4 regions of the Vibrio sp. SCSIO 43133 genome follow, and region 1 is predicted to be linked to each of the others. Evidence: predicted binding sites of a transcription regulator. Region 1 holds the regulator's gene; each other region holds the start of a gene.

Evidence for each region. The regulator PurR, encoded in region 1, represses purine synthesis genes. The targets are predictions, from matches to a motif close to TNANGNAAACGTTTNCNTNA.
Region 2: JKJ11_RS18460 (formate--tetrahydrofolate ligase) is a predicted target of PurR. The motif match lies at 1,686-1,705, and genes of this name have one in related genera.
Region 3: purT (formate-dependent phosphoribosylglycinamide formyltransferase) is a predicted target of PurR. The motif match lies at 1,274-1,293, and genes of this name have one in related genera.
Region 4: purL (phosphoribosylformylglycinamidine synthase) is a predicted target of PurR. The motif match lies at 1,895-1,914, and genes of this name have one in related genera.

What each region holds. Positions count from the first base shown of each region.
Region 1 is NZ_CP068024.1:2,398,006-2,401,207, reverse strand. It holds gene JKJ11_RS11335 (TfoX/Sxy family DNA transformation protein) at 1-373, opposite strand, end outside; cyclic di-GMP riboswitch class I at 489-576, opposite strand; gene purR (HTH-type transcriptional repressor PurR) at 756-1,760, opposite strand; gene torD (molecular chaperone TorD) at 2,063-2,716, opposite strand; gene torR (two-component system response regulator TorR) at 2,997-3,202, shown strand, end outside.
Region 2 is NZ_CP068025.1:364,078-367,279, reverse strand. It holds gene JKJ11_RS18470 (sensor domain-containing diguanylate cyclase) at 1-50, opposite strand, end outside; gene JKJ11_RS18465 (inosine/guanosine kinase) at 264-1,568, shown strand; gene JKJ11_RS18460 (formate--tetrahydrofolate ligase) at 1,734-3,202, shown strand, end outside.
Region 3 is NZ_CP068024.1:1,680,711-1,683,912, reverse strand. It holds gene JKJ11_RS08050 (CidB/LrgB family autolysis modulator) at 1-131, shown strand, start outside; gene cdd (cytidine deaminase) at 308-1,195, shown strand; gene purT (formate-dependent phosphoribosylglycinamide formyltransferase) at 1,353-2,528, shown strand; gene JKJ11_RS08035 (VOC family protein) at 2,606-2,962, opposite strand; gene JKJ11_RS08030 (MATE family efflux transporter) at 3,141-3,202, shown strand, end outside.
Region 4 is NZ_CP068024.1:2,869,984-2,873,185, forward strand. It holds gene purL (phosphoribosylformylglycinamidine synthase) at 1-1,754, opposite strand, end outside; gene mltF (membrane-bound lytic murein transglycosylase MltF) at 2,051-3,202, shown strand, end outside.

The sequences.
Region 1 (3,202 bases):
TTAAATTAGGTAAATCTTTGAGTCGATTGGGTTTTGTTTCCGACTGTTGCACTTTTTCTGTTTTTGCGAACTCTAAGGCAGAGCGAGCATGAGTCAAGATAACATCCTGATCTTGCCAACAGTCCTCAGGGAGTGCGAAATACTTAGTGACAACGGGGAACCCACGCTTCTTATAAACGTATGGCTTGTAGCCAAGTTGCTTAAATTTAGCGATCGTCTGACGGTTAGTTCTGATATGTAATTTGTTATTCACTGCTAATGCAAACATGGTATCGTCAATAAAGATACCAAATCCACCAAACATAGAACGAGACTTAACTCTTCCAAGCTGAGCGAACAATTGCATCGAGTTTTTTAGTATAGGATTGTCCATGCTTATTCTTTTCTCGGTGTTATTGATTGTGTCACCAAAATCAGGTCCGAGAGTATAGCAAACGGGTGTCAGCCTTCTGTTAGCGGTAAACCAAAAGAATGCTAATACCTTTGCCATCGGTAACCCCGCTACCTATCAAATAAATTTGGTTTAGGCCGGTGGCTTTGCGTCCCACCCTTTCAAGTGGTTTGCCCTGTGCGTGACATATTTAGAATAAATGAAAATGACTCACATCTATGACGGTTGTATGGTAAAAGTGTGATATTGCTTCAGATAATCGATTGGGATTTGTGCGGGAGAGTGTGTCGAAACAAACAATAAAGCGTTCAGTTTATTGGATGAGGATCAAAAAAAAGTGCCTAGAAAGGCACTTTTTTCAGGATTATGTGAGTTTTTTGACAGAATCACGTTCTACAATCTCAGGGTGCATTTCGAAAATGCGTTTTTCGTGACCTTTATCTTTGATTCGTTCTAGAAGAATCTCAAACGCATTCTTACCTACACGACGCTTCGGTTGGTGCACTGTTGTTAGTGGTGGAGAGAAATACTCAGCCAATTCGATATTGTCATAACCGATAACGGAAATATCTTCTGGAACTTTTACACCTAATTGTTGCAGGCGACTCATTAAACCGAATGCCATGGTGTCGTTGAAGCAGAATACGGCAGTTGGACGAACTTCCATTGCTGCAATACGGTTAGCGGCAATCACGGCCGTATCACATTCGAAGTTACCTTCTAAGATTCGGTCATCTTTCATCTCGATACCCGCTTCCGCTAGAGCACGCTGATAGCCGACAATACGCTCTTGGCAAACGGCTTTCTCTAGGTGTCCGCTCAAGCATGCAATGTCAGTATGACCGTTATCGATCAGATATTTAGTTGCGAGATAGCCGCCTTCTTCCGAGTTATCAATGATCTTGTCGGCTTGAGAGCTTTCTGGGCCCCAGTCCATAATCACTTTCGGAATATCTGAATGACGGTCTAGCATTTCTAGTAGCTCTTCAGTTAAGTCGGAGCACATAACCAAAATGCCATCAACACGTTTTTCTGCGAGCATGCGAATATAGTCGCGCTGTTTCTCGTAGACACCACCCGTGTTACATAGGATTAAAGTATAGCCTTGGCGATAGCAGTAGCTTTCAACACCGTCGATGACTTCCGAGAAGAACAAGTTTGTAGATTGAGTGACAAGCATTCCAATCGTTTTGGTCGAGTTACATTTCAAACTACGAGCAACCGCACTTGGTGCATAGTTAAGTTCATCTACCGCTGCCATCACTTTTTCTTGTGTGGCTTCTGCTACAAAACGAGTTTTATTAATTACGTGAGAAACGGTGGTCGTTGAAACGCCAGCCAGACGGGCGACATCTTTGATTGTTGCCATAGCTATATCCTTTTATCGCGGAGTGCTATTAATAGCCAATACCGCTTCGAATTCTGGAAGCCAATATATGGGTTCCTAATAAGTAGTGCATTCTGAATGAAAAAACCGCTTTTCAGCGGTTTGGTTCAACAGTTCGACAGATTATTATTGTGCTTGTTGAATACCAAAGCGGCTTTTGCATTTAAACGGCGGATTGTAGTCTTCCCCATTGATACAAGCAATCACTTATACAACAAATTTATAGATAAGGCGCACTTTTGTCTGTAACGGTGAGTGATAAACAGTACATGCGCCTCAAAATCTTAGGCTTGATCACCTTTTAAGTAATCAAGATCTAGCTTGATGAGTGCTTGAAGTACTGTTGATACCGCGGCGTAAAAACCAAACTCATCGTGCTGCTGACATTTAGTCACGAATTGTGGCACCCAAGTTAGCAGGTGTTGTTCAATAAACTCTGCTTGCTGCTCCATCGCCTCATTCATGTGAGCTTCTGACTCTAATTCGTTGGAACGAATAATGAGGTTCCCGAGAAAATCGAGCTCAATAGCCAAATGATCCGCTGGTTCGTTTAAGTTTTCAGTTACCGCAATATTATGCTCCGCAAGCAACTCTGACATCACTTGAGCGGGTTTGTCGTTTAACAGACCTGACTCACCAATATATAAAGAAGCATAAGGTAGCGCCCCATGCTTATCTGTTTTCAAAAACAGATCACAAAAATCAGCAGACAACTCAAGTTGGGCATCTTCTCTTACTTGCAGTCTGTTTAGTGCGTCGACCATAGAGGCGATAGGAGCTGATAGTGTTGGGTTTTCACCCAGTCCGGTAAGGAAAGCGCGTATATCTGGGCTTTGATATTGCTCGAGTTCTTCTGTGGTTAGTTCTCTAGCAAAGAGGCTCGAAAGCCACCAGTATAATTCAGCACGTTGTTCGTTAAATGCTTTGATTTCTTGCATTTTCTTATCTCCAAAAGTGTTATCTCTATTTTAGCTAATAAAGATGAACAACAGTAATCATTGATGTGAAAAAAAAAGACGAAAAATGAAGGGTTGTGAAGACATGGTCATGTGGAACAAGGTTTTTGGATAAATCTCTGTTGCATATCTGAAGTTAAGATTTCTATTTGTTTTGAATCAAGAAAAAGCAAGTTTTCTTCAATTCACGTCAATGTAGGCTAGAATTGTGACTAATTATGAATAGAATGACTCTGTCATTGAAAGATTGAGATAGAAAGACATGAAATATCACGTACTAGTAGTGGAAGATGATGTCGTTACGCGCAGCAAACTAGCGGGTTACTTCGAAAGTGAAGGTTACTTGGTGAGTGAAGCGGAGAGCGGCGAACAAATGCGTCAGATTCTACAGGAAGCCAGCATCGACTTGGTGATGTTAGACATCAACTTGCCGAAAGAAGATGGACTGATGCTAACGCGTGAATTAAG
Region 2 (3,202 bases), on a different replicon from region 1:
CGATCAAGCACTTCTTGAATTTTCTCTGGGCTTAGGCTTGAAATATTCAATATGCAATCCGTGTCATTGTAACTAGTCTTAGGTTAGTCGGCTGATAAACCATGTCAAGACTATGGTTATGCATTGGTTAACAGTCTGATTAAAGATTGGATTTCACCCCTTTCTGCATATGGTCAAAATCACACAAACGCTGCAATTTTATGAAACATTATTGAAGTCATTGTGATATCATGCCGCCAAATTTCGTTCCATCAGCGTTTACTATGAGATTCCCTGGACAACGTAAGTCAAAACACTATTTCCCAACTAGCAAGAAAGATCTGTCTGTTAGCCAAGCTCAGTCAGCTCCAAAGCTATTCCGACCGACTATTATTGGTGTTGGTCAAACGATCGTTGATATCGAAGCACGAGTTGACGATGCTTTTCTTGCTAAATACGACCTAAGTAAAGGTCACTCTCTGGTACTTGAAGAAAGTAAAGCAGACGCGCTTTATGAAGAACTGGTTGCTGAAGGACTAATTACTCACCAATTCCCAGGTGATACTATTGGTAACACGCTACACAACTATTCAGTTTTGGCAGATAGCAAATCTGTTTTACTGGGCGTTATGTCAAAGAACATTGAAGTAGGTTCGTACGGTTACCGTTATCTATGCCGAACGTCTTCACGCATGAACCTGAACCATTTACAAACTGTTGATGGTCCAATTGGCCGTTGCTACACGCTAATCACCGACGATGGTGAACGAACATTTGCGATCAACGAAGGTGAAATGAACCAACTTAAGCCAGAGAGTATTCCAGAGTCTGTGTTTAACAAGGCTTCAGCTTTGGTTGTTTCTTCTTATCTAATGCGTGGTAAGCCAGAAGATCCGATGCCTAAAGCGGTTGCACGTGCAATTGAGATCGCAAAATCTAAATCGGTACCCGTGGTGTTAACGTTAGGAACTAAGTGGGTTATCGAAGGCAACGAAAAGTTCTGGCAGGATTACATTAAAGACAATGTCACTATCGTTGCTATGAATGAAGAAGAAGGTGAAGCACTCACTGGATTCTCCGACCCACTACTTGCCGCCGACAAAGCGTTAGACTGGGTTGATTTGGTATTGTGTACAGCTGGTCCTGACGGCCTATATATGGCCGGTTATTGCGACAATGTTGCACTCCGTGAAACGACGCACGATATTCTTGAAGGCGAAATCGATGAGTTCAACAAATTTGAATTTAGCCGAGCAATGCGTAAAGCGGATTGTGCAGACCCGCAGAAAGTCTACTCTCATATTGGCCCATATTTAGGTGGCCCACTGGAAATTAAGAACACCAACGGCGCAGGTGATGGTGCTCTTTCGGCTCTACTTCACGACATGACAGCCAATGACTTTCATTGCCAGAATGTTCCAGAGTCAGATAAACATGTTGCACCTTGCTTAACCTACTCTTCTCTTTCACAAATTTGTAAGTATGCGAACCGAGTGAGTTACGAAGTCCTAACACAGCACTCGCCACGACTCACCCGCTCTTTACCAGAGCGAGAAGACAGCTTGGAAGAAGCATACTGGGATCGATAAAAAAGAGGCTTCGGCCTCTTTTTGTTTTCAAAACAATCAACTAAATAAAGAGTGATTAAAAATAGAACAGATTGCTGAATATTTAACTTTACAAAGGATTTTTAACCAGTATTATCCTGACGCAAACGTTTTCCTCAATAATTTTGTGGCTTTTAAGGACCGTTAATGCTATCTGATATTGATATCTGTCGTACGACGTCTCTTTCCCCTATTTCTGAGATTGCTAAGCAATCTGGACTACTCGACTCTGAGTTTCATCCTCAAGGTTTTCACAAGGCAAAAGTATCCTTAAACGCGGTAAACCGACTCAAAGACAATATTGATGGCAAGCTTGTTGTCGTCACTGCCATCACTCCTACACCACTAGGTGAAGGCAAAACCGTGACAACAATTGGTTTATCACAAGGCCTGAAAAAGCTTGGTCAATCGGTCATGGCGTGTATTCGTCAGCCGTCAATGGGTCCAATTTTCGGTGTGAAAGGTGGCGCTGCAGGTGGTGGTTACTCTCAAGTTGCACCGATGGAAGAATTGAACCTTCACCTGACGGGCGATATTCACGCGGTTACCGCCGCTCACAACCTTGCTGCTGCCGCAATTGACGCTCGTATTTACCACGAACAACGCCAAGGTTATGAAGCGTTCGAATCTCGTACTGGGCTTAAAGCATTAAAAATTGATATCAAGAATGTCGTCTGGAAACGCGTAGTTGACCACAATGACCGAGCACTTCGCATGGTGACAGTTGGCCAAAACGAGGTGAACAAAACCATTAATGGTTATGAACGTGAAGACGGATTTGATATCTCCGCAGCCTCAGAGCTGATGGCGATTTTAGCACTATCGAAAGACTTAAAAGATCTGCGTTCACGTATCGGCCGCATTGTCGTGGCTTACTCTTTAGATGGTGAGCCAATTACCACCGAAGATCTTCAGGTTGCAGGTGCTATGGCTGTTAGTATGAAAGAAGCCATTGAGCCAACCTTAATGCAGACTCTTGAAGGGGTTCCAACGCTTATCCATGCGGGTCCTTTTGCCAATATCGCTCATGGTAACTCATCCATTATCGCCGATAGCATTGCGACAAAGTTGAGCCGCTATACGATCACTGAAGGTGGTTTTGGTTCTGATATGGGTTTTGAAAAAGCGTGTAATATCAAAGCCTCTGCAACAGATAAAAAACCTGACTGTGCTGTGATCGTGGCGACACTTCGTGGCTTAAAAGCGAACTCTGGACTCTATGACCTCAAACCAGGTACGCCTATTCCAGACTCTATCTACGGTAACGACTCGAACGCCCTGCAAGCTGGGTTCGAGAACTTGAAATGGCATATCAACAACGTAGCTAAATATGGTGTACCAGCGGTCGTCGCTATTAACCGCTTCCCTCAAGATAGTGACGAGGAACTTAACCTTCTAAAATCTTGGATTGAAGCGCTTGAACAAGATTGCCGAGTAGCAATTAGTGAAGGATTCGCAAAAGGTGGCGAAGGCACTAAAGAACTCGCACAGCAGGTTATAGCGGCCTGTGAGAACGAAGCGAACTTCAAACCACTTTACACACTCGATCAATCCATTGAATCTAAACTAATGGCCGTATGTGAAGGTGGTTACGGTGCCGCTCGAGTCACTCTGTC
Region 3 (3,202 bases), 720 kb from region 1:
CTTGCGCAGAGAAAGATCCTAGAGACGCGGCATTCAGCTCACTTGCTCTCGTTGTTTGTGGTGTTATCACTTCCATTCTTGCCCCGTCTATGTTCGCATTCTCCCTCTGGTTTGGGACTGTTATCGCTTAACACTTCAGGACTGTATAGCCAGTAAAACTCGTCGTTTACTGGCTACAAATTGTGTGACATCACTCTTATTGCTGAAACATTGCATTCATTGCATTTTTATTTGTGATCATCATCACCCTTATTTCTCACTAACTTGCATAGAATGTCAGTAAACCGCAAAAGATAAAGGACACAGCATGACAGATCGTTTTGAGTCAGCGCTTGCAGATATGCCAGAGCAGATCGTTAACTATCTAAAACCTATCATTACTAAGCCAGAATTTGATGCAACGCTATCACAAGAGCAGTTTGAACAACTGCTTGTTCTTTCTGGCCTAGAAGATGATGAGCTTCGCGTTGCCTTGCTGCCTTTAGCTGCAGCCTATTCATATGCACCTATCTCTGAGTTTTTTGTTGGCGCAATTGCACGTGGGACATCAGGCAAACTGTACTTCGGCGCAAACATGGAGATCATTGGGGCGCAACTTGGTCAAACAGTTCACGCAGAGCAATCCGCTATCAGCCACGCTTGGATGAAGGGTGAAACTGGACTTAAAGATATCACGATTAACTTTAGTCCTTGTGGTCACTGCCGCCAATTTATGAACGAGCTGACCACTGCGGACAAGCTAGTTATTCAATTGCCGCAGCGCGATGCAATGACGCTACAAGAATATTTACCAGAGTCCTTTGGACCTAAAGATCTTGGTATTACCGAAGGGTTAATGAGCCCATTAGCTCACGCTTTAACTACTGACGAAACCGATACGCTCGTCGTATCTGCAGTAGAAGCGTTAAATCGCAGTCATTCACCTTATACTCAAAACCTAAGTGGTGTTGCTATCGCAATGAAAGATGGCTCTGTCTACCAAGGGGCGTATGCTGAGAACGCAGCATTTAATCCTAGCCTTCCACCATTACAGGTAGCGTTTGTTCAGTTGCTTCTAGATGGTCAAAACTTTGAAGACATTCAGCTAGTAGCGCTAGCAGAAGTGTCCAAAGGTAAAATCAGTCACCTTGCAGACACTCAAGCAACACTTGAGGCCATTGACCCAGATATCCAACTAGAATACGTGTCAATTTAGCGCTGCAACTCTCTGATATCGTTTAGCCTCGCTCATGCGGGGCTTTTTTAGGCCAAAATTTATACTGATAATAAAATCTCGCGCAAACGTTTGCTTTCCTGCAATAATCCAGTATGATCCCCCGAAATTCTTCCTCATGAATGCTCAAGGACACTCTATGTTTGGTACTGCTACTCGTGAAAATGCTACACGTGTTTTACTTTTAGGCTCTGGTGAATTAGGTAAAGAAGTTGCCATTGAATGCCAACGACTAGGCTTAGAAGTCATCGCTTGTGACCGATATGCTGACGCCCCTGCAATGCAAGTTGCTCACAGAAGTTATGTGCTCGATATGTTGGACGGCGAAGCACTAGAGGCCATTATCAATCAAGAACAACCCGACTACGTAGTGCCGGAAATCGAAGCCATTGCAACGGACAAGCTAGTCGAGTTAGAAAGTAAAGGCTTAAACGTTGTTCCTACTGCGAATGCAACCAAGCTAACCATGAATCGTGAAGGTATCCGTAGACTGGCGGCTGAAGAACTCGGCCTGAATACCTCTCCTTACCAATTTGCAGACAGCTACGAAGACTTTAAAGCGGCTGTAGAAAATGTCGGTGTACCATGTGTAGTGAAACCAGTTATGAGTTCTTCTGGTAAAGGTCAAAGTGTTATCAAGTCAGAATCCGACATTGAGAAAGCCTGGACCTACGCTCAAGAAGGTGGCCGTACTGGCGCAGGTCGAGTCATTGTTGAAGGTTTTATCGATTTCGATTACGAAATTACTTTATTGACCGTACGCGCTGTCGATGGCGTTCACTTTTGTGCTCCTGTGGGTCACCGTCAAGAAGATGGTGATTACCGCGAATCTTGGCAGCCTCAGGCGATGTCAGCTAATGCAATAAAAGCGGCAGAATATACGGCAGAGCAAGTGGTTAACGCGCTGGGTGGCTATGGTATTTTTGGTGTAGAACTGTTTGTTAAGGGCGATAAAGTTATTTTCAATGAAGTATCACCTCGCCCACATGATACAGGTCTAGTCACGCTGATTTCTCAAGACATGTCGGAGTTTGCATTACACGTGCGTGCTTTTACCGGCCTACCAATTAACGGCATCACCCAATATGGTCCTGCAGCTTCCGCTGTTGTTCTCGGCCAAGGCACATCTAACAATATCCGTTACGAAGGCCTTGATGAAGCTTTAAGTCTTCCACAAACTCAAATCCGCCTCTTTGGAAAACCAGATATTGATGGGCGTCGTCGTTTAGGCGTTGTACTTACTAAGCGTAAATCTCTAGAGACAGCAGTCGATGAGGCTGTCGAATGCGCTAAGAAAGTAAAAGTTATCTACTAACACGAGCGCTTTTACGTAATGGAATGACCAATGGGCTCCAACAGAATGCTAGAGCCCATTGGCGTATTTAGTGCTTATTATCTAGATTCAGACCAAACAGCAAACTCGTTGCCACTTGGCTCGATGAAATGAAAGCGGCAGCCACCCGGAAAGTCGAAAATATCCCGTACTATACAGCCACCATTTTGTTTCACCCGCTCCAGTGTTTCGGAAATCGCCGCGCTGTAGAAAACCAGCAACGCCCCACCCTGTTGAGCTTTTGAACTTAACTCTGCGCGATAAAATCCGCCGTTAAGTCCTTGGTTTGAAAAGGCTGTATAATCAGGTCCATAATCCTCAAACGTCCAACCAAATGCCGCTTCAAAAAACGCTTTTGTCGCGGAAATATCGGCCGCTGCAAACTCAACATAATCCAATTTATCGTGTGTACTCATCAATTCATCCTTGCCGCTCTGATAATTCAATCATAAAACACGTTCACTATAATAATTGTGAGTAAACGTTTGTTTCCAAAACAAACAATTATCTGACCACAGAGACAATAAATTATGGTGCGAAATGACAAACTTCTTTATCATTCATCATGGTTATTTATAAAACATGGAATCTTACGTGCAACGCTATCAGACTGAAGCTAAAAATCTCATCAAACTTGCCTCCCCCGTTCTCATTGC
Region 4 (3,202 bases), 470 kb from region 1:
CGCTCTTCTGTTGCCACACCCACTACTGCGTAAGGTGCGCGCTCACGCTTACAGATAGCATCGAATGCTTCCATGTTCTCTGGCGCTACCGCCATTACATAGCGTTCTTGAGATTCGTTACACCAGATCTCAAGTGGGCTCATGCCTGGCTCATCGTTTGGTACGTCGCGTAGTTGGAAGATACCGCCGCGTTCACCGTCATCAACAAGCTCAGGAAGTGCGTTTGAGATACCGCCCGCGCCCACATCGTGGATAAATGCGATTGGGTTGTCTTCACCTAGCTGCCAGCAGCGGTCGATCACTTCTTGACAGCGACGTTCCATCTCTGGGTTTTCACGCTGCACTGAAGCAAAGTCTAGGTCTTCTGCAGACTGACCAGACGCCATAGAAGACGCTGCGCCGCCACCAAGACCGATGTTCATTGCAGGACCACCAAGTACGATTAGGCTTGCACCTACTGGGATCTCTTTCTTCTGAACGTGCTCGTCGCGGATGTTACCCATACCACCAGCAATCATGATTGGCTTGTGGTAACCACGCACTTCTTCACCTGCGTGTGATGTAACTTTCTCTTCGTAAGTACGGAAGTAACCCAGTAGGTTTGGACGACCAAATTCGTTGTTAAATGCCGCGCCACCTAGTGGACCTTCTAACATGATATCTAGGGCGTTAACGATACGGCCTGGCTTACCAAAGTCGGTTTCCCAAGGCTGTTCGAAGCCAGGAATGCGAAGGTTAGACGTTGTGAAACCAACAAGACCTGCTTTTGGCTTACCGCCAATACCTGTTGCGCCTTCGTCACGGATTTCACCGCCACTACCTGTCGATGCACCTGGCCATGGAGAAATCGCAGTTGGGTGGTTGTGTGTTTCCACCTTCATTAGGATGTGCGCTTTCTCGTGGTTGTAGCCGTATTGACGTGTTTTTGGATCTGGGAAGAAACGACCCACTTCAGAGCCTTCCATAACCGCTGCATTATCTTTGTAAGCAGACAGAACGTGCTCAGGTGTCGTTTCGAATGTGTTTTTGATCATCTTGAACAGCGACTTGTCTTGCTTAACGCCGTCGATAGTCCAATCTGCGTTGAAGATCTTGTGACGACAGTGCTCAGAGTTCGCCTGTGCAAACATCATCAGCTCGATGTCTGTTGGGTTGCGCTCTAGCTTAGTCACAAAGCTTTCAACTAGGTAATCAATTTCATCTTCTGCAAGTGCAAGACCTAGCGTCACGTTCGCTTCTTCTAGTGCTTTGCGGCCACCTGTTAGTAGATCAACATCAGCTACCGGTGCTGGCTCTGCTACTTGGAACAGCGCTGCCGCTGATTCGAAGTCAGAGAAAACAACTTCCATCATACGGTCGTGGATCACCGCTTTAAGCTCAACAAGTTGAAGCTCCGTCAGTTCGCTTGATGTCTCTACATAGTAAGCAGTACCGCGCTCTAGACGAGTCACTTTGTCTAGGCCACAGTTATTCGCAATATCCGTAGATTTAGAAGACCATGGCGAGATAGTGCCAGGGCGAGGTGTCACTAATAGCAGCGTGCCTGTTGGTTCGTGCTCTTCAATCGTTGGACCGTAAGTCAGCAACTTCTCTAATTTTTCAACTTCAGACTCATCCAGGTCTGCCGTTAGGTCGGCAAAGTGGGCAAACTCAGCGTAAATACCTGTTACTGGTAGGTTTAGTTCACGACAGAGCTCTAGTAGCTTGTTAACACGAAACTCAGAAAGAGCTGGGGAACCACGCAAAATTCTCATGTGCTTAGGTCTCTTATGCAGTTGATTGAGGTGAAATTATTATAAATTCAAATAGTTAGATTGTATTTTTGAACTTATAACAATTTATCCTGCTCTAATGCGGCGCTATTATAGAGGATTTTTTTTTGTGACGTAACCGCTAACGCAAACGTTTTCGTCATTTTTTTTCGATTTGCAGCAAACGATATCGTCATGGTGATAAAGTGACCACTCTCGGGTGTTTATGCCTTCTTGCTTTGCCAAGCTCGTCAGCTTTGGTATAAAGACAGCACTATCGTTGTGAGATAAATGAATTAATGCAAAATCCATCTGCTGTTTATTGGTTAAATTTACGCTGGCTCAAATTACTATCCGTTTGTCTGTTAACGCTTGGAATGGCAGGCTGCCAAATCGACTCTGATCCCAAAAGCGAACTAGAGAATATTAAAGAGCGTGGTGTGCTTCGTGTCGGTACTCTCAATAATCAACTCTCTTATTATATTGGTCCTGATGGTCCGACTGGTTTGGACTATGAGCTTGCAAGGCAGTTTGCCGATGAACTGGGTGTGCGGTTAGAAATGAAGCCCGCTTACCGCCAAGCAAGTCTGTTTCCAGCATTGCAAAAAGGTGAAATCGATATTATCGCAGCCGGACTAAGCCAATCTCCAGAACGTATCAAGCACTTTCGTGCAGGCCCTGCCTATTACTACGTAAGCCAACAGGTGGTCTATAAGAAGGGTCAATGGCGACCAAGAAACTTAGAACAATTATTAAACAATCAGCAAGAGTTAATCGATAAAGCCGATGGTGAAGAGGTCTTTGCGATAGTAAAAGACTCTCACTTTGAGCAAACACTAGCGAATGTCGCTAACCAGAACCCTGAGTTCCGCTACTACATTGATGCTAATGCTGACGTCAATGACCTACTAAAGCAGGTTTCTGAAGGCCAACTTAAATTCACCATGGCAGACTCTGTGGAACTGTCACTTTCTCAACGAATTTATCCTGATCTCGCATTGGCGTTTGAAATGACTGAAGATCAACCGATCTCTTGGTATATGCGAAAGTCAGAAGATGAAAGCCTGTACGCGTTATTGATCGAGTTCTTCGGTCGCTTGAAACAGACAGGTGAACTGGCGAATTTAGAAGAGAAGTATATCGGACACATCGGTGTTTTCGACTACGTCGATACTCGCGCGTTTATCCGTGCTTTAGATGGCAAATTGCCTAAGTGGTCGCCTCTCTTTAAGAAATATTCGAACGAATTTGATTGGCGCTTAATCGCTGCTCTTGCCTATCAAGAGTCTCACTGGAATCCTGTGGCTAAATCGCCAACAGGTGTTCGCGGTATGATGATGCTTACATTACCGACGGCTAAAAGTGTTGGTGTTACCAACCGCTTGGATCCAGAACAGTCTGTTCGTGGTGGTGTGGAATACTTAAGACGAATTGTTGATCGTGTTCCAGAT